Regions from separate parts of the Streptomyces sp. NPDC002838 genome, predicted to be linked through region 1. Evidence: riboswitches for the same ligand, from Rfam matches in the RefSeq annotation. Region 1 holds a riboswitch; each other region holds the start of a gene.
What was found. A riboswitch is a leader RNA that binds a small molecule or an ion and turns the genes downstream of it on or off. The one in region 1 is predicted to bind cyclic di-AMP.
Positions count from the first base shown of each region.

Region 2: it holds a riboswitch for cyclic di-AMP, as region 1 does, so the genes downstream of both, ABT063_RS15425 (C40 family peptidase) here and ABT063_RS17480 (C40 family peptidase) in region 1, are expected to answer to the same signal.
Region 3: it holds a riboswitch for cyclic di-AMP, as region 1 does, so the genes downstream of both, ABT063_RS29805 (transglycosylase family protein) here and ABT063_RS17480 (C40 family peptidase) in region 1, are expected to answer to the same signal.
Region 4: it holds a riboswitch for cyclic di-AMP, as region 1 does, so the genes downstream of both, ABT063_RS11595 (M23 family metallopeptidase) here and ABT063_RS17480 (C40 family peptidase) in region 1, are expected to answer to the same signal.

Region 1 covers NZ_JBEOVF010000011.1:203,452-207,939, forward strand. Annotated here, with positions in the region: gene pcrA (DNA helicase PcrA) at 1-1,604, opposite strand, end outside; gene ABT063_RS17475 (hypothetical protein) at 1,680-1,973, opposite strand; cyclic di-AMP (ydaO/yuaA leader) riboswitch at 2,250-2,403, shown strand; gene ABT063_RS17480 (C40 family peptidase) at 2,412-3,572, shown strand; gene ABT063_RS17485 (hypothetical protein) at 3,595-3,948, opposite strand; gene ABT063_RS17490 (C40 family peptidase) at 4,407-4,488, shown strand, end outside.
Region 2 covers NZ_JBEOVF010000010.1:5,374-9,861, reverse strand. Annotated here, with positions in the region: gene ABT063_RS15445 (ATP-binding protein) at 1-182, shown strand, start outside; gene ABT063_RS15440 (LysR family transcriptional regulator) at 186-1,100, opposite strand; gene ABT063_RS15435 (LysE family translocator) at 1,205-1,825, shown strand; gene ABT063_RS15430 (DUF6328 family protein) at 1,761-2,366, opposite strand; gene ABT063_RS15425 (C40 family peptidase) at 2,458-2,931, opposite strand; cyclic di-AMP (ydaO/yuaA leader) riboswitch at 2,935-3,069, opposite strand; gene ABT063_RS15420 (hypothetical protein) at 3,486-3,794, opposite strand; gene ABT063_RS15415 (ATP-dependent Clp protease proteolytic subunit) at 3,802-4,437, opposite strand.
Region 3 covers NZ_JBEOVF010000027.1:23,839-28,326, reverse strand. Annotated here, with positions in the region: gene eno (phosphopyruvate hydratase) at 1-887, opposite strand, end outside; gene ABT063_RS29805 (transglycosylase family protein) at 1,221-1,913, opposite strand; cyclic di-AMP (ydaO/yuaA leader) riboswitch at 1,918-2,113, opposite strand; gene ABT063_RS29800 (transglycosylase family protein) at 2,309-3,328, opposite strand; gene ABT063_RS29795 (cytochrome P450 family protein) at 3,480-4,488, opposite strand, start outside.
Region 4 covers NZ_JBEOVF010000007.1:22,400-26,887, reverse strand. Annotated here, with positions in the region: gene ABT063_RS11610 (MarR family winged helix-turn-helix transcriptional regulator) at 1-88, opposite strand, end outside; gene ABT063_RS11605 (dihydrofolate reductase family protein) at 144-1,271, shown strand; tRNA gene ABT063_RS11600 (tRNA-Met) at 1,347-1,420, shown strand; cyclic di-AMP (ydaO/yuaA leader) riboswitch at 1,726-1,883, shown strand; gene ABT063_RS11595 (M23 family metallopeptidase) at 1,896-2,924, shown strand; gene ABT063_RS11590 (aldo/keto reductase) at 3,007-3,954, shown strand; gene ABT063_RS11585 (PrsW family intramembrane metalloprotease) at 4,139-4,488, opposite strand, start outside.

The sequences.
Region 1 (4,488 bases):
GTCGACCGCGCGGCCATGCCGTACGCCTCGTCGACGCGCTTGAGCGCCTGCGGGAAGCTGATCTTCTCCCGCTGGGACAGGGCGTCGATCATCGCCTCGGCGCGGTCGCCGATGCCCCGCTTGGGAACGTTGAGGATCCGCCGCAGCGGGACCGAGTCCTCCGGGTTGGCCAGCACGCGCAGGTAGGCCAGGACGTCCCGGACCTCCTTGCGCTCGTAGAAGCGGACGCCGCCGACGACCTTGTAGGGCAGGCCGACGCGGATGAAGACCTCTTCGAAGACACGGGACTGGGCGTTCGTACGGTAGAAGACGGCGACGTCGCCGGCCTTCGCCTCGCCGGCGTCCGTGAGACGGTCTATCTCGTCGGCGACGAACTGTGCCTCGTCGTGCTCGGTGTCGGCGACATAGCCGGTGATGCGCGCGCCCGCGCCCGCGTTGGTCCACAGGTTCTTGGGGCGGCGTGACTCGTTGCGTTCGATGACCGCGTTGGCCGCGGACAGGATCGTCTGGGTGGAGCGGTAGTTCTGCTCCAGCAGGATCGTCGTCGCGTCCGGGTAGTCCTCCTCGAACTGGAGGATGTTGCGGATGGTCGCGCCGCGGAAGGCGTAGATCGACTGGTCGGCGTCGCCGACGACGCAGAGCTCGGCGGGCGGCACGTCGTACTCACTGGGCGGGACGTCCACCGGGTGCTCGGAGGTGCCGACGAGTTCCCTGACCAGGGCGTACTGGGCGTGGTTGGTGTCCTGGTACTCGTCGACGAGGACGTGCCGGAAGCGGCGGCGGTAGTGCTCGGCGACGTCCGGGAAGGCGCGCAGCAGGTTGACCGTCGTCATGATCAGGTCGTCGAAGTCGAGGGCGTTCGCCTCGCGCAGCCGCGACTGGTACAGGGCGTAGGCCTGGGCGAGGGTCTTCTCGAAGCCGTCGGTGGCCTGGGCGGCGAAGTCCTCCTCGTCGATCAGCTCGTTCTTGAGGTTGCTGATCTTGGCGCTGAAGGACTTCGGCGGGAAGCGCTTGGGATCGAGGTCCAGGTCGCGGCAGACCAGCGCCATCAGACGCTTGGAGTCGGCGGCGTCGTAGATCGAGAAGGAGGACGTGAAGCCGAGCTTCTTGCTCTCGCGCCGCAGGATCCGCACGCATGCGCTGTGGAAGGTCATCACCCACATCGCGTTCGCGCGCGGGCCGACGAGGTGCTCGACGCGCTCCTTCATCTCGCCCGCGGCCTTGTTGGTGAAGGTGATCGCGAGGATCTGACCCGGGTGGACGTTCCGCTCGCCGAGCAGGTACGCGATGCGGTGCGTGAGCACACGGGTCTTGCCGGAGCCGGCGCCGGCCACGATGAGCAGCGGGGTGCCGTGGTGCACGACGGCGGCACGCTGGTTCTCGTTCAGCCCCTCCAGGAGCGCGGCCGCGTCCACGGCCGGGCGCGGGGCGCCGTCGCGGTAGTAGGCGTCCCGGTCCGGCGGCACGTCGAACTTCCCGCCGAACAGATCGTCCGGAACCGGATCCGGTACGTGATCGTCGTCGGGCGGCGGCGGGGGCTCTTCCTCGTGGCCGCGGGGGGCCTGGAGGTCCGCCAGGAAGCTGTCGTCAAAGAGGCTGCTCATCGCTCTCCGAGTCTAGGGCTCCCCACTGACACCCCGCCGCCGCCCTGAGAACATCTCCGCTTCCGAAGGGCGGGCTCAGCAGCCGAGGATCTTCCAGAGCTGCCCGCCCGGCGTCTTCTTGCCCTCCATGACCGTCCCGTCACGGTCCGCGATCGACCAGGCCGAGACGTAGACCTTGCCGTCGTACGGGTCGACGGCCACGCCCGCCGGGTACGGCACCTTCACCCTCGTACGTTTGCCGTGCGAGACCTTGGTCACCTGGCCGGCGAAGAGCCGGCTGACGTACAGGTCGCCCTTGTCGTTGAAGCCGAGGCCGCTGATCGAGCCGAAGCCCGGCTTCCAGCCGAGGATCTTTGCGGCATACCCCATGGCGTATCCCTCCCACCCGCCACGACACCGGACCGAGGCTGACCGGAAGCTAGCGTCCCTAAGCGGGCGGACGGCATCACTTCGACCAAAATAAGCACAAGTCTCCGCAGATCACTCCGGATTGGTCACGGTGCGCGACGTCCTGACCCTAGGTCACGAAAATGTATCGGGCATATCGAACATCAACCTTCACAGGGGCCACACGCGTTGGCTACCGTGCCGGGCAGGCCGTACGACCTCCACCGGCGAACGTCGCCGGGCCGCGCGGCCTCCGCCGAGTCCGGAGCGCCGCCGCGCGACCGGAGCCGGGGACCCACCGAACTTGGGGTGAATCGGCCCGACTGCCTCCGGGGCAGGGCCGTAGGGCAACCCTTCCTAATTACCCGCCCGAACCCGACAGCTAACTCGGTAGGCGGAACATGGAAGGAGTCGCCTCCCTTGGCGTCGCACCGCAAGTCGCGTCCTTCGGGTACGCGCGTAGCAGGCATACGGACCCCCGCCCTCGCCACGGCGGCCCTCACCTCCGTGGCCCTGCTGTCCCAGTCGGCCAACGCCGCCCCGGCCGACGACAAACCGAGCCTCGAAGAGGTCGAGAAGAAGGTCGACGACCTGTACCGCCAGGCGGGGTCGGCGACCGACAAGTACAACGCGGCCAAGGAGAAGACCGCGCAGCAGCGCAAGCGCGTCGACACCCTCCTCGACGACGTCGCCCAGCGCACCCAGAAGCTCAACGAGGCGCGGGAGGAGCTGGGTTCCTTCGCCGCCGCCCAGTACCGCACCGGCGCCTCCGCCCCCGACACCTCGACCTTCCTGCTCGCGGACTCCCCGCAGGACTACTTCGACCAGACCCAGCTGATGGGTCGCCTGACCAGTAGGCAGAAGGGCGCGGTCGACGACTACGTCACCGAGCAGTCCGCGACGATGAAGAAGCGCCAGGAGGCCACCCAGAGCCTCGAGACGCTCACCGAGTCGCAGGGCGACCTGAGGACGGCCAAGGCGACCGTCCAGAAGAAGCTCGCCGACGCGCGCGCACTCCTGTCGCAGCTGACCGCCGAGGAGAAGGCGCGGCTCGCGGCGATCGAGAAGGAGAGGCAGCAGGAGGCGGCACGCAAGGCCGCGGAGCTCGCGCGGCAGCAGGCGGAGGAGGAAAGGGCCCGGCAGGAGGCCGCGGCCCAGCAGGAGCAGAACAGCTCCGCCGACACCAGCACCCCCAGCACTCCCGCGACCGACGCCTCCTACGCCACCAAGGCCGAGAAGGCGCTCGCCTTCTCCCGCGCCCAGATCGGCAAGCCGTACGTCTGGGGCGCCACCGGCCCCGGCTCCTACGACTGCTCCGGCCTCACCCAGGCCGCCTGGAAGGCCGCCGGCGTCGACATCCCCCGTGTCACCTACGACCAGGTCAACGCCGGCACCACGGTCTCCGTCTCCGCCGCCCAGCCCGGCGACCTGGTCTTCTTCTACGACGACGTCAGCCACGTCGGCATCTACATCGGCAACGGCATGATGATCCACGCCCCGAAGCCGGGCGCGTACGTCCGCGAGGAGTCGATCTACTACGACGGCGAGTCGGCGATCCACAGCGTGGTGCGACCGGCCTGAGACACCGGCGTCGGGGCCGGCGTCACGTCCACAGCACCGCGATGAAGATGTTGGCCGTCGTCAGCAGGCCCACCAGGCCGAACAGGCCCTTGTCCACCTTCTCGTCGTCCCGCTTCACATAGACGAGGCCGAGGATCACGACCAGCAGCGCCAGCTTCACGCCGATCTTGACGTTGTTGACGCTCTGGTCGTCGGCCTGGTTGAGGCCGACCAGGATCGCGCCGGTGACCAGCATCGTCAGCGCCCCGTGCAGCATCGCCGGGTTGAACCGCGCTGTTCCCTCACCCATCGCCTTCATCTGGGTGAGGAAGCCGCCGAGCAGCGCGGCGATGCCGATGATGTGCAGGCCGACGAAGAGATGGATGAGTACGTCCATGAGGCCGGAGCCTAATCAGGGGCGTCTGTGTCTCCTGACACCGGGCCACCCTCCTTACCCGGATCTTGCATATATGCGGCCCATAGCAGCCCCTCACTCGCGCGTGTCCCTGAATCGGCACTTCGGTCATCGCGCTGCGTGAAGTCGACGGCGGCGACACGGGATCACGGTCACAAATGGTCCCTGGTGGTCCGCTCGCGGCACTTCCGCACAACCCGTTACCGCGCCGACACGGCGAGGTTTAGCGTCCTCCACCAGGTGGCCGGCTCCCCACCGCCGCCCGGGCCAGGGGCGGCAGTCGGCCACCACCGCCAAGAAGGTCCGGCGGCGGTCCGCTTCCCCTGTGCGGGCCGCCGCCGGACGCGTGATCCGCCTCCGGGCGGCCGTACGTCCGCTCCGCTCGACGGCCGTACGGACGAGGCGGTCGTACGAGTCGTACGAAAGGACGTGCAGTCCACGTGGCAGCGCACCGCAAGCCCAGACAACGCTCGGCCGGCGGAAACAAGGCCCGTACAGCGGCGACCATCGCCCTGGCGGGCG
Region 2 (4,488 bases), on a different contig from region 1:
TGCCCGCCGCCGTCCAGCAGGACAACGGCCGGGGCCTGGTGATCATCCGCTGGCTGACCGCGGAGTACGGCGGCAAGCTGAGAATCCGGCCCACCCGCGAGGGCGGCAAGACCGTCTCCATCGAACTGCTGTGGACCGTACCGGCCGCGCCGGTGCCTGGGGCAGGACAGCAGGACCCGTAGAACTCACGTGTGCCTGGCTCGGCCGAACGTGCCCCGCAACAAGGCCCGGAACGCGTCCGCGGCGGGTGCCTTCTCGTCGGTCCGGTACACGACCGAGATCGTACGGCGCAACTCTCCCGCCTCCAGCAGCCGCATCCCCACCGGAGTGGCCGCCGTCCGCGCCACCATCTCCGGAACCACCCCGACCCCAAGGCCCGCACTGGCCAGCGCGCACACCAGCACGTACCCCGGAGTCGCCACCAGCACCGACGGCGTGGCCCCGGCCCGTGCCAGCACCGCCTCCACCTCCCGCCGCCCCGGATGGTCCGGCGCCATGCTGATCAGCGGCTGCCCCGCGAGCTCGGCCAGCGGGAGCCGCGAGGTGCCGCTGGTGAGGGCGTGCCCCGGCGCGGACACCAGGACCAGCTCCTCGACGAGGATCGGATCCGCGCCGACGGAGGAGGGGAGCGGGACCGGGACCCCCGGTTCATAGCGGTGCGTCATCGCCAGATCGATCTCGCCGGCGGCCACGGCGGCGACCCCGGCCGACGGTTCGTGGTCCGCGACGATCAGCTCCACGTCCGGATACGCCCGGCGGAACGCGCTGAGCACCGGCGGCAGCAGATGGATGCCGGCGGTCTGGAAGGTGCCGAGCCTGAGCGTGCCGCCGGACAGGCCCGCCAGCCGCGCCAGCTCGTGCCGCGCCCGCTCCAACTCGTCGAGCACTCGACGCGCCCGCGCCACCAGCACCTCGCCCGCGCCCGTCAGCCGCGCCCCGCGATGGTGCCGGACCAGCAGGGCGGTACCCGCCTCCCGCTCCAGCTTGGCCAGTTGCTGGGAGAGGGCGGGCGGGGTGTAGCCGAGACGCTCGGCTGCCCGGGTGATCGACCCGGCCTCGGCGACCGCCACGAGGGCGGCGAGCCGGGTGGGGTCGTACATGCGGGGTCCTTCCGGCTGAGGTGCTGAGCCTAAAGCAATGCTTAAGGCTAATCCAGCAGATCCGACATACCTGCTGAAGGCTCGTGGACGGCAGGCTGGGGCGCATGGACGGACAGCTCATCGCTTTCACCGGTCTCGCCGCTGGCCTGGTCGCCATGCCCGGCGCCGACTTCACCGTCGTTGTGCGCAACGCCCTGGTCTCCCGCCGGGCCGGCCTCGCCTGCGCGCTCGGCATCACGGCGGGACTGCTGGTGCACACCGCACTGGCGGTGGCCGGTCTCGCCGCGGTCCTGGCCGCCGTACCCGCGCTGTTCCGCGCGCTGCAACTGCTGGGCGGTGCCTATGTCCTGTACCTGGGCCTGCGGACCTTGCGGGCGCTGCGGCGGCCGAGCGCGGCCCTGGCCGACGAGGCGGCGTCCGGCGGGCGCCCGCTGCGGCAGGGCTTCCTCACCAACGCTCTGAATCCGAAGGCCTCGCTCACCTTTCTCAGTGTGCTGCCGCAGTTCGTGCCCGCGGGCAGCCCGGCCATGCCCCGGACCCTGCTGCTCGCGCTGATCGTCGTCGTCCTCGCCCTGCTCTGGTTTCACGCCGTGGCTCTGCTGGTCGACCGCCTCGGCCGGTGGCTGCGCGGGCCGCGGGCCGCGCGGGTGGTGGAGGGCGTCACCGGCGGCGCGCTGACAGTTCTCGGTGCGGTGCTGTTGCTCGAACCGGTGCTTGCGGCCTGACGGTCTCGTGTGCCGGCGGCCCGACCGTCTCGTGCCGCTCGTCGGCCGAGCGCTGTTCCTCGGCGGTGCCGGCCCGCTGTACCAGGCGCGGCAGCAGCCCCCACAGGCCGAGACACACCAGCAGGGTCGCCGCGCCCGCGGCCACCCCGCCGGCCCGGCTGGTGGTCACGTCCACCACGAGCAGCACCGACCCGGTGAACGCGAGTACCAGGACACCCAGACCGGCCGATGCCAGCCGCGAGGAGACCTGGACGATCCGGGGCTTGGCGCCCTTCTGGAAGAGCGAGCGGTGCAGGGCGGCGGGCGCGGTGAACAGCGCCGCCGCGAGGACCGCGAGCAGGAGCGTGGTCACGTAGGTGGTGCGCTGGACCGTGTCGAGGGACGGGAAGCGCGAGGTGAAGGCCAGGCTCAGCAGGAAGGCGAAGAGGATCTGGACCCCTGTTTGGGTGACGCGCAGTTCCTGGAGCAGCTCGCCGAAGTTGCGGTCGGCGCGCTCCAGCGGAGTCTCGTTGCGTGCGGTGCAGGGACGGTGGTCGGCCATGCCGGGACGGGTAACCACCTGAGCCCGTGTCACGCGCCCGGAGCCCCACAGGGGGCGACGGCGAGTCAGGCCGCCGCCCCCTGTGGGCGGCTCAGCGGACCCTGCCGTACCAGACGCTCTTGGTCCAGATCTTCTGCAGTCGCACCACGTCCCCGGTCTTCGGGGCGTGCCAGATCTTCCCCTTCCCGGCGTAGATGCCGACGTGGTACACGTTCGAGCCCGAGTGGAAGAACACCAGGTCCCCGGCCTTGCGGCTCTTGACGGAGATGTGGCGCGTCTTGTTGTACTGCTGGGCGGCCGTGCGGGGCAGCTTCTTGCCCGCCTTCTTGTACGAGTACAGCGTGAGCCCGGAGCAGTCGAAGCGGCGTGGTCCTGTGGCGCCGTACTTGTACGGGGAGCCCTTCTTGGAGGCCGCGACCTTGAGTGCCTTTGTCGCCGGCGTGGCGGCCTCGGCCTCGGAGGCGAAGCCAGGAGCCACGATCGAGCCGCCCACGGCGGCGATGGTGAGGGCCGAGGCCGTACCGGCCCGGACCATGAGCGACGGGACACGATTGAGCGCAGTCATGCGCAACCCTTCGTCAGCCGCCTGTGAAGGATGACCTGTCGGATTCGGGCTGGCGAAGTTGCCCGGCCGCTGACGCGGCTTCACCCCAAGGGCTGCTCGGCTCCGGCCATGGCGTGACCGTTCCGGCGACCCGTCGTGCTTGGGTCCTCCACTCCTGCCGATCCACTCCTGTCGACCGGTCATCCGGACGGCGGCAGGACTCGGCGTCCGCCCGGATCGCCCCGCCGCTGCGGCGGGGGCTTGTCGTCAGACACGGATCTTCACTCACGGATGTCCGAAAATCCCAACGGAACCGAGGGTTTGTGTTGTTACTCACCACTCACCCGTTCGGGTGGACACCCCCGTGTTCGAAGGGGTGTTGAGGGGCCCGAGGACGCCCGGACCAGCACCGGAACGTCTCACGGTGCCCCGGGACTACGTGCGTTGCGCAAGTCTGCCGGCCCCGAAAAAGGGCGCGCGACTACTCCAATAGGCCGTACGCCGTTTGGTCCGTTTCGACCCCGGCCCGGACGTCGTCTCGATCCGACGGTTCGTCCGGGCCGGGTGGGGGTGCGTCAACTGTCGGAGAGCGGTGGCACGGTGACGCGAGCCGTGCGGCGCTCGCCGTCCAGGACGCGCAGCGCCCGCGTGAGCGTGGGCGCGTGCAGTTCGGCCTCGCCGCGCTGGTGCATCAGCGCCAGCGCGTCGCGAAGTTCGGTCGCCTTGCCGACCAGTGCCTGCGCGGCCCGCAGCCCGCGGTAGGTGTCGCCGTGGTGCACGGGGTTGATGCGCCCGAGCAGGTCGACCACGTCGAGGTAACGGTCGATCAGCTCGCCCTCGGCGCGGGTGAGGGCGGGCAGCGGCGGCAGTTCGGGTGGGAGCACCGGCCGCTCACCTCCCGGTGGGCGGGGCGATGGTGGTCTTGCGGCTCGGGATGATCTGATCCGCGAGTCCGTACTCCAGCGCTTCCTGAGCGTTGAGGATCGTGTCCCGCTCGATGTCCGCGCTCACCTGCTCCTGGCTGCGGCCGGTGTGCCGTACGAGCATCTCCTCCAGGAGGGCTCGGATCCGTGTCAACTCGTCGGCCTGGATGGCCAGATCGCTGGCCTGCCCCTGCACCGGCTCGGCCAGCGCGGGCTGGTGGATGACCACGCGTGCACCCGGCAGCAGGTGCCGCTTGCCCGGTGTCCCCGCCGCCAGCAGCACAGCGGCGGACGAGCCGGCCTGGCCCAGACACGTCGTCTCCACGTCACACCCGACGTACTGCATCGTGTCGTAGATCGCCGACATCGCGCTGAACGAGCCGCCGGGAGAGTTGATGTACAGCGAGATGTCCCGGTCCGGGTCCTTGTGCTCGAGGTACATGAACTGGGCCATCAGGTCGTTCGCGGAGGTGTCGTCGATCTGCGTCCCGAGGAAGATGATCCGCTCCTCCAGCAGCTTCGAGTACGGATCCATCGACTTGGTCCCGTAACTCGTGCGCTCGGTGAACTCGGGCAGGACGTAGCGGGCGGACGGTCGGGTCATTGGGTACCCCTCCTTCGGCGTCTGTAAAAAATGTACAGGACGTACGTGACG
Region 3 (4,488 bases), on a different contig from region 1:
GTCTTCCAGCCCTCCCAGTCGTCCTCGAACAGCGGGTCCTCGATGGAGACGAGCGGGTAGGCCTCGACGAGCTCGGCGTAGTACTCGGTCATCTCGGCGGCCGTGCGCTCCTTGCCCTCGAAGCGGTAGGAGCCGTCCTTGTAGAACTCGGACGCGGCGACGTCGAGCGCGAGGGCGATCTGCTCGCCGGGGGTGTAGCCGGCCTCCTTGATCGCCTCGAGGATGAGGTCGAGGGCCTCGCGGTTGGAGCCGAGGTTCGGGGCGAAGCCGCCCTCGTCGCCGAGGCCGGTGGCCAGGCCCTTGCTCTTCAGGACCTTCTTGAGGGTGTGGTAGACCTCGGTGCCCCAGCGCAGCGCCTCGGAGAAGGTCTCCGCACCGATCGGGGCGATCATGAACTCCTGGATGTCCACGTTGGAGTCGGCGTGCGAGCCGCCGTTCAGGATGTTCATCATCGGAACGGGCAGCAGGTGCGCGTTCGGGCCGCCCAGGTAGCGGAACAGCGGCAGGTCGCTTGCCTCGGAGGCGGCGTGGGCGACGGCGAGCGAGACGCCGAGGATGGCGTTGGCGCCGAGGGAGCCCTTGTTGTCGGTGGCGTCCAGGTCGAACATCGCCTGGTCGATCAGGCGCTGCTCGGTGGCGTCGTAGCCGACCAGCTCCGGGCCGATCTGCTCGATGACGGCCAGGACGGCCTTCTCGACACCCTTGCCCTGGTAGCGGTTCGGGTCGCCGTCGCGGAGCTCGATGGCCTCGAAGGCACCGGTGGAGGCGCCGGACGGGACGGCGGCACGACCCGTGCTGCCGTCGTCGAGGCCGACCTCGACCTCGACCGTGGGATTGCCTCGGGAGTCCAGGATTTCCCGGGCTACGACGACGTCGATGGACGGCACGAGCATCTCCTTCTTCAATGTGACGCGGGTCAGCAGGACCGCGGTGGGTTCTGCGAGACGAGCCTAACCGGCTCCGGGGCATCGGCCAGCCGGTCACCCACCCGTTGGGCAGAACCGAGAGTAAATTGTTTCCGAACGGAACAAAGAGTGGGTACGAAGGGCACGCCAAAAGAGGGCACGCCGAGAGGCAGGCATGAAAAACCCCGCCCCGGTGCGTACGGGGGAAGACGCACCGGGGCGGGGGGCCCGTGGGGACGGGGGGCGGCCCTCACGCGGCCTCCACAATGGAGCTCACGTATATGAGGGCGCTGTGGTTCAGCTACCTGCCCGCTGTCACTTCAGGTGGAGCTGCTGACCCGGGTAGATGAGGTCGGCTTCCTCGACGATGTCCTTGTTCAGCTCGAACAGCTTCTCCCAGCCGCCCTTGACGTCGTGCGCCTCGGCGATGGAGCTGAGGGTGTCGCCCGTGACGACCTTGTACTCGCCGTCGCCCTTCTTGACCTTCTTGCCGGTCGGGGTGGTGACGGTCTTCTTGGCGGCCGGACGCTCGGCGGAACGCGAGGCCGGCTGCTCGGACGAACGGGTGCTGGTCTCCGAGGAGCCGCTGTTCGAGGAGGAACCGCTGTCGGACGAGGCGCTGCCGCCGCTGTAGCCGGCGCTCGACAGGCCCTTGCCGCAGACCGGCCAGGCACCCTTGCCCTGGCCCGCGAGGACCTTCTCGGCGATCTCGATCTGCTGGGCCTTGGTGGCCTGGTCGGCGGTGGAGGCGTACTGCGTGCCGCCGTACCCGGCCCAGGTGGAGGCGGAGAACTGCAGACCGCCGTAGTAGCCGTTGCCGGTGTTGATGGACCAGTTGCCGCCGGACTCGCACTGGGCGACGGTGTCCCACTCGGAGGCGGTGGCGGCGGAGGCGTTGCCGGCCACCATCAGCGGGGCGGCGACGGCCGCGCCGGTGACACCGGCGATGGCGATGGCCCGAGTGGCCTTGGACGGACGACGGTGCTTGCCCTTGCCGGAAAACAGCATGGATGGATCCCCTCACCGACGCCTACGAGGTGAGCTGTCGGGTTCGGGCCGGTTGAGTTGCCCGGTCGTGTCACGCACATGGTGTGCGCGGCACGGCTTAACCCCAAGCCGGTGCCGGCCGCGAGCCCCCGAAGGGCCTCAACTGCCGGACCCGGCGCTTACCTTGGGTCCCCCGCTCCTGCCTACGGCGCTTGACGCGACGACTGTTCCCATGCGGCCGCTGGCAGGATTCGGCGTTGCGGCAGCCGGGGCTCACGGTGGCGAGCGGTCCTGACCGTAGACACGCGATCCGCCGAATTTCAAAGACGATCAGGGCTTCTGAGACTCATCCCACACTTTCATCAAACCGGACATTCGGTGGCGAAATGTGACGCGAACTCCCGTCACCTTTCGCCTTATTCGGCACCGACTTCAAGGGTCTGACCGGGGACGATATGACTGGGATCAACACCGATCGCCTCTTTGTTCTCGTCGTAGAGCGCACGCCACCCGCCTTGGAGGCCAAGGGAGTCGGCGATGGACGCGAGAGTGTCTCCGGGGCGGACGGTGTACGAGTCGCCGCGGGCGGCGTGGCGGCCGGTGGAGTTGCCGGTGGCGCCGGTGTCGGCGGGGCTCTCGTCGGCACTGCCGCCGCGGTGTCGGCCGCCACTGAGTGCCCCCGTGTCGACCAGGCCCGAAAAGCCGCCCTCTTGCCAGGAGTTGCCCGAGTCGCCCTCATTCGTCTGGCCTGTGGAGGGGCTGCCGGATTCCCGTGAGGCGGAGGAGTTGGAATCGGGGGATGTGTCCGACTTGGCCGAGTTGTCCGTCGCCTTCGACGGATCCGACGGGATGTCAGGGGGAGTGTCGGACGGAGTGGGTGACGTGGACGGCGAAGGGGAGGAGGCGTCCGCGGACGAGTCCGCCGACGAATCCGAGCCGAACAATCCGGACGAGTCGGATGAGTCGGTCGATCCGGATGAGCCGGTCGAGTTGGACAGTCCCGTCGAGCCCGACGCACCCGCGTCGCCCGCCACGCCCGTGTCGACGTCGGCCGAGCCGGAGTCCTTGTCGAGTCCGTTGAGCAGGCCGCAGGTGGACCAGTAGCCCACACCCTTGTCCGCGAGGATCTTCTCGGCGACGGCTATCTGCTGGGAGCGGCTGGCCTGGTCGGCGCGCGAGGCGTAGTCGAGGCCGCCGTACTGATCCCAGTCCTCCTGGGTGATCTCGAGGCCGCCGTACTTCCCGTCGCCGTTGTTCTCACTCCAAGACCCGCCGGTCTTGCAGTCCGCGACCTGGTCCCACGTCGTGCCGCTGGCCGCGCTCGCGCCGGTGGCGCCGAGGAGCGGGATCGCGATGGCGGAGCCGGTCACCCCGGCCGCGACGAGGAGTGCCGGAGCCTGGCGGGGGCGACGGTGACGACCGTTCCCGGAGAGCATGCGGATACCTTTCGCGAGACAGCTGTGACCGGTGCGGCGGGTGGGGCTCGGGTGCCGCGCTGATCCGTGAACGTATAGGCAGTCGATCACTTGTCACAAGTTAATGCCGCGCAGATCACGTGAAGATCACAGACTTGAGGGCGTGTCACCTTTACGCAGGTGAGAGCAGTCGACCACGGGGCGTGAAATCGACCGGCAACGTGCGCAGCCCACGCATGATGAGGCCTCCTCTCCAGCGCAAATCGGCTGAATCCACCGCGAGTCGCAGGTCCGGCAGTCGGGTGAGCAGTGTGGCGAGAGCGGTCTGGCCCTCCAGACGGGCGAGGGGGGCGCCGAGGCAGTAGTGGATGCCGTGGCCGTATCCGAGGTGCTGGTTGTCGCGGCGGGAGAGGTCGAGAACGTCGGGGTCGGCGAACCGCTCCGGATCCCGGTCCGCGGCGGCCAGGACGACGAGGACGGGGTCGCCGGAGGCGATGTCCTGCCCGCCGATGCTGAGCGGCCGGGTGGCGAACCGCCAGGTGGCGAGCTCCACGGGGCCGTCGTAGCGCAGGAGTTCCTCGACGCCGGTCTCCAGGAGGGCGCGTTCGCCGGCCGCCAGAGACGTCTGGAGGCGGGCGCGCTGGTCGGGGTGGGTGAGGAGGGCGTAGGTGCCGTTGCCGATCAGATTGACGGTGGTCTCGAACCCGGCGAACAGGAGGATGAAGGCCATGGCGGCGGCCTCGTTCTCGGTGAGGTGCTCGCCGTGGTCGGAGGCGCGGATGAGGCCGGAGATGAGGTCCTCGCCGGGGGTGGCGGTCTCCGGGAGGGCTTCGCGCTTGCGGTGGATGAGGTCGGCGAGATAGCCGCGCATCTTCTTCACCGACCGCGCGACGCCTCCGCGCGGGCCTCCGCCGTGCCGGATCATCATCCCCGCCCAGTCCCGGAAGTCGTCCTGGTCCTCGCGCGGGACACCGAGCAGGTCGCAGATGGCGTAGATGGGGAGGGGGAAGGCGAACTCGTGGATGAGGTCGGCGCTCCCCTTCTCCACGAACTGGTCGATGAGATGGTCCGTCAACTCCTGCACGCGGGGTGCGAACTCGGCGACCCGACGGGGCGTGAAGGCCTTGCTGACGAGCCGACGGAGCCGGGTGTGGTCCGGCGGGTCGATGTTGAGCAGATGG
Region 4 (4,488 bases), on a different contig from region 1:
GGTCGAGCGCGTCCTCCAGGAGGTGCGTCGCGGCGATGTACGCGCGCCAGGCGCGCTGCTCCTTCGGGGTGAGCCAGCGAGTCGTCATGCCACCAGTGTAAGTTTGTTTCAAACTTGAACCAAGCCCGCCGGGGAGCGTGCCGATGCCTCATCCCTACGTCCTGCTGTCCGCCGCCGTCTCCCTCGACGGCTACCTGGACGACACCGGCCCCGAGCGCCTCCTGCTGTCCGGCCCGGCCGACTTCGACCGGGTCGACGCGGTCCGGGCGTCCGTCGACGCGATCCTGGTCGGCGCGGGGACCATCCGGGCCGACAATCCGCGGCTGCTGGTCAACTCGCCGGAGCGACGGGCGGCCCGGGTGGCCGCCGGCAAGCCGGAGTACCCGCTCAAGGTCACGGTCAGCGGCTCCGGGGACCTCGACCCGACGGCGAAGTTCTGGCACACGGGCGGCGAGAAGATCGTCTATACGACGGAGAAGGGTGCGGAGCGGGCCCGGGCACTGGGCCTGGCCGCCGATATCGCCCCCCTGGGTGCCGAACTCGACTGGCGGCGGCTCCTCACGCACCTGCACGACGTCCGCGGGGTCCGCCGCCTGATGGTCGAGGGCGGCGGACAGATCCACACCCAGCTGCTGCGGCAGGGGCTCGCGGACGAGCTCCAGCTGGTGCTGGCGCCGCTGTTCGTCGGCGATCCGGAGGCCCCGCGGCTCTTCGGGCCCGGGCCCTACCAGGGCGGGCGTCTGCGGCTGGTGGAGACGCGGGCGGTCGGTGACGTCGTACTGATGCGGTACGAGCCCACGGCGCCCGGGGTGGGTGGGGCCGCGTCGGCTGCGGATCACCACTGGCTGCGGCTCGCGTGCGAGCTGGCGGAGCGGTGTCCGCCGTCGGCGACGGCCTTCAGTGTCGGGGCGGTGGTGGTGGCGGCCGACGGTACGGAGCTGGCGCGTGGGTACTCCCGGGAGGGCGACTCCGTCGAGCACGCGGAGGAGGCGGCGCTGGGGAAGATCGAACCGGGTGATCCTCGGCTGGCGTCCGCGACGGTGTACAGCAGCCTGGAGCCGTGCGCACGGCGGGCGTCTCGGCCGGTGCCGTGTGCTCGGCTGATCCTGGAGGCGGGTGTGCGGCGGGTGGTGACGGCCTGGCGGGAGCCGGACACGTTTGTGCCGGGGGCCGATGGGAGCGGGGTGCTGGCGGCTGGAGGTGCGGAGGTGGTCGTGCTGGCGGAGTACGAGGGGCGGGCCAAGGGGCCGAATCGGCATGTGCTGGGGTGAAAGGGCGCCCGCACCACCCCGATGACAACCGTGGCGACTTGTGTCCTTCGCATGGCGTACACTGGTGTTTACCGACGCGGGGTGGAGCAGCTCGGTAGCTCGCTGGGCTCATAACCCAGAGGTCGCAGGTTCAAATCCTGTCCCCGCTACTGAAGGCCGAGGGCCGGAATCCGAAAGGGTTCCGGCCCTCGGTTTTTTCGTGTGTCCCGCACGCTCGTGACCGTTGTCACGGGTGGTGACCGGGCGACCGCCCTCCGCATAACAACTGACATACCGTCAATACCTGTGTGACACATGAGGCGCGGCCAACTCGCCCGTTTTTCGCCGGTCATGGGCCGTAAAGTCCTGGGCGAAAACGTTAATGATCAAGTGGAACAGCTTGGAATCGAGCCCCCGGGTCTATTAACGTTCGATAACGCAGCGCGGTCGTCCCAGCCGTCACAAGAGGCGGCTCCGTGCGCACGCGCCGAATTCCGCAAGGGAACCGGGGAACCACCACCATGGGGTGAATCGCGTGGATACCACCGTGAAGTCACGGCTGGTATACGCGCGTAGGAGACCTTCCTGCTCCGAACCCGTCAGCTAACCCGGTAGGCGAGAAGGAAGGAAAGGAGCACGCCCCACGTGGCGTCCAACCGGCCTGCCCCAGAAGCCCCGCTCGAGCCGAGCCAGCGCGACACCGAGACCTTCGGCTACGACAGCTACCGCACCGACGAGGGCCCCTGGACGGAGTGGAACCCCACCGAGGAGTCCCTCCGACCCGTACGCGGCCGGCACCGTGTCGCCAAGCAGCGTGGCGGACTCGCCCGCAGCTCCACCGTCCTCGGCGTCGGCGTCATAGCCGCCGTCAGCGCGGGCGGCATGGCCAGCGCGCAGACCGGCAAGCCGCCGGTGTCCATCTCCCTGCCCGACCTGCCCAACGTGGGTTCCCTGATATCGGACGACGAAGCCTCCGAGGGCTCCGCGACCGCGCTCAGCAGCGTCGGTGTGGCCTCCGCCGACACCGATCAGGGCGCCGCGGGCGCCGGTGAGGCGCTGCGCTCCAGGATCCTGGCCCAGGCCGAGCAGCAGCAGGACCAGGTCGAGAGCAAGGCCGCCGCCGAGGCCGCGGCCGCCGCCGAGAAGCAGGCCGCCGAAGCGGCCGCCAAGGCGGCGAAGGAGGCCGAGGCCAAGGCCGCCGCCGCGAAGCAGAAGGCGGAGGAAGAGGCCAGGCAGAAGGCCGAGGCCGAGCGCCTCGCCGAGCTGGCCAGGCAGTACACGCTGCCGACCTCCTCGTACACCATCACCTCCACCTTCGGTCAGGCCGGCGCCTACTGGTCCTCCGGCCAGCACACCGGCCTCGACTTCGCCGCGCCCACGGGCACGCTGATCAAGGCCGTGCACAGCGGCACGATCACCCAGGCCGGCTACGAGGGGTCGTACGGCTACAAGACGGTGCTCACCCTCGATGACGGCACGGAGATCTGGTACGCCCACCAGTCGTCGATCAGCGCCAGCGTCGGCCAGAAGGTCAACACCGGCGATGTCATCGGCCGCGTGGGCGCCACGGGCAACGTGACCGGCGCGCACCTCCACCTGGAGGTCCACCCGGGCGGGGCCGACAACGGGATCGACCCGATGGCCTGGCTGCGGAGCAAGGGACTCAACCCCTGAGACCCTGAGCCCGCGTCGATTTACGCGGTTTTTGCGGGCGCCTCCGGAATGGGGCGCTCCACCGCGGTTGTTGATCCACAGCATGACTTCTCTCCGCAAGCTCGGTAACTCGGACCTAGAGGTCTTCCCGCTCTCCCTCGGCGGCAACGTCTTCGGCTGGACCGCCGACGAGGCTGCCTCCTTCGCCGTGCTCGACGCGTACACGGCCGCGGGCGGCAACTTCGTCGATACGGCCGACTCGTACTCGTCGTGGGTCGACGGCAACGAGGGCGGCGAGTCCGAGACCGTCATCGGCAAGTGGGTCAAGGTACGCGGCAACCGCGCGGACGTGGTGATCGCGACCAAGGTGAGCCAGCACCCTGAGTACCGGGGCCTGTCCGCCGCCAACATCAAGGCCGCCGCCGACGCCTCACTGCGCCGCCTCGCCACCGACTACATCGACCTCTACTACACCCACTTCGACAAGCCGGAAGTGCCGGTCGAGGAGATCATCGGCGCGCTCGACGAACTGGTGCGCTCGGGCAAGGTGCGGTACATCGCCGCGTCCAACATCTCCGCCGAGCGGCTGGAGGCGTCCCTCGCCTTCTCCGACCGCGAGGGCCTGGCGCGGTACGTGGCCCTCCAGCCCCACTACAACCTGGTCTCGCGCGACACCTACGAGGGCGATCTGCAGGACCTCGCCGAGCGCTCCGGCCTGGCCGCCGTCCCGTACTACGCGCTGGCCTCCGGCTTCCTCACCGGCAAGTACCGCCCCGGCAGGACGGTCGACAGCGCGCGGGCGGCCGCGGGCGCCGCCAAGCACCTGGAGACCGAGCGCGGCCGGAAGGTCCTCGCCGCCCTCGACGAGATCGCCGAGGCCCACGACGCCCCGGTCCCCACGGTCGCCCTGGCGTGGCTGGCCGCCCAGCCGACGGTGGCGGCCCCGATCGCCTCCGCGCGGACGGTGGAACAGCTGCCGGCGCTGCTGGGCGTTGCGGAGCTCACCCTGACGGAGCCCGAGCTCGCACGCCTGGCGGAGGCGTCGGCCTGACTCGCCGGAGGCTGGGTTCTGACTTGCCGGAGGCGTTGGCCTGGTTCTCGGGCGGGCGGGTTCTTCTCGGCGGCTTGAGCTTCGGATGGCCGCTTTCTGCCGTCGGCCGCTTCTCTTCGCCGCGGCGGTGCTCAGCCGCGACGGCGGGATCCGGCGGTGTCGTAGCCGCCGCGACGCTCGGCGATCACGTCCGGTACGGGTTGTAGGCCGGATACCGCACCACGGGAGACGCCGGATACCCGTACACCCCGTACACCGGCCACGGCGGCGCGGCCACCGCCACCGGCGGGGCCGTCACCCGTGCCGCGTGGTCCAGGGCGGGACGCGCCACCTCCCGGCGGCGCCACAGCTCGTGCAGCAACTCCCGTTCCCGTACGACGAAGTCGGCGCCCGCGCGGCCACGGCGCCCCCGATGCCGTAGGAACGCCAGCGAGGTCGCGTACGCCTCGTACTGCGCGACCGCCCGCGCCGCGGACCGCCCGCCGTGGTGCCGGGCGTAGTCGCGGGCCAGCTGCCGGGCCCGCATCGAGCCGA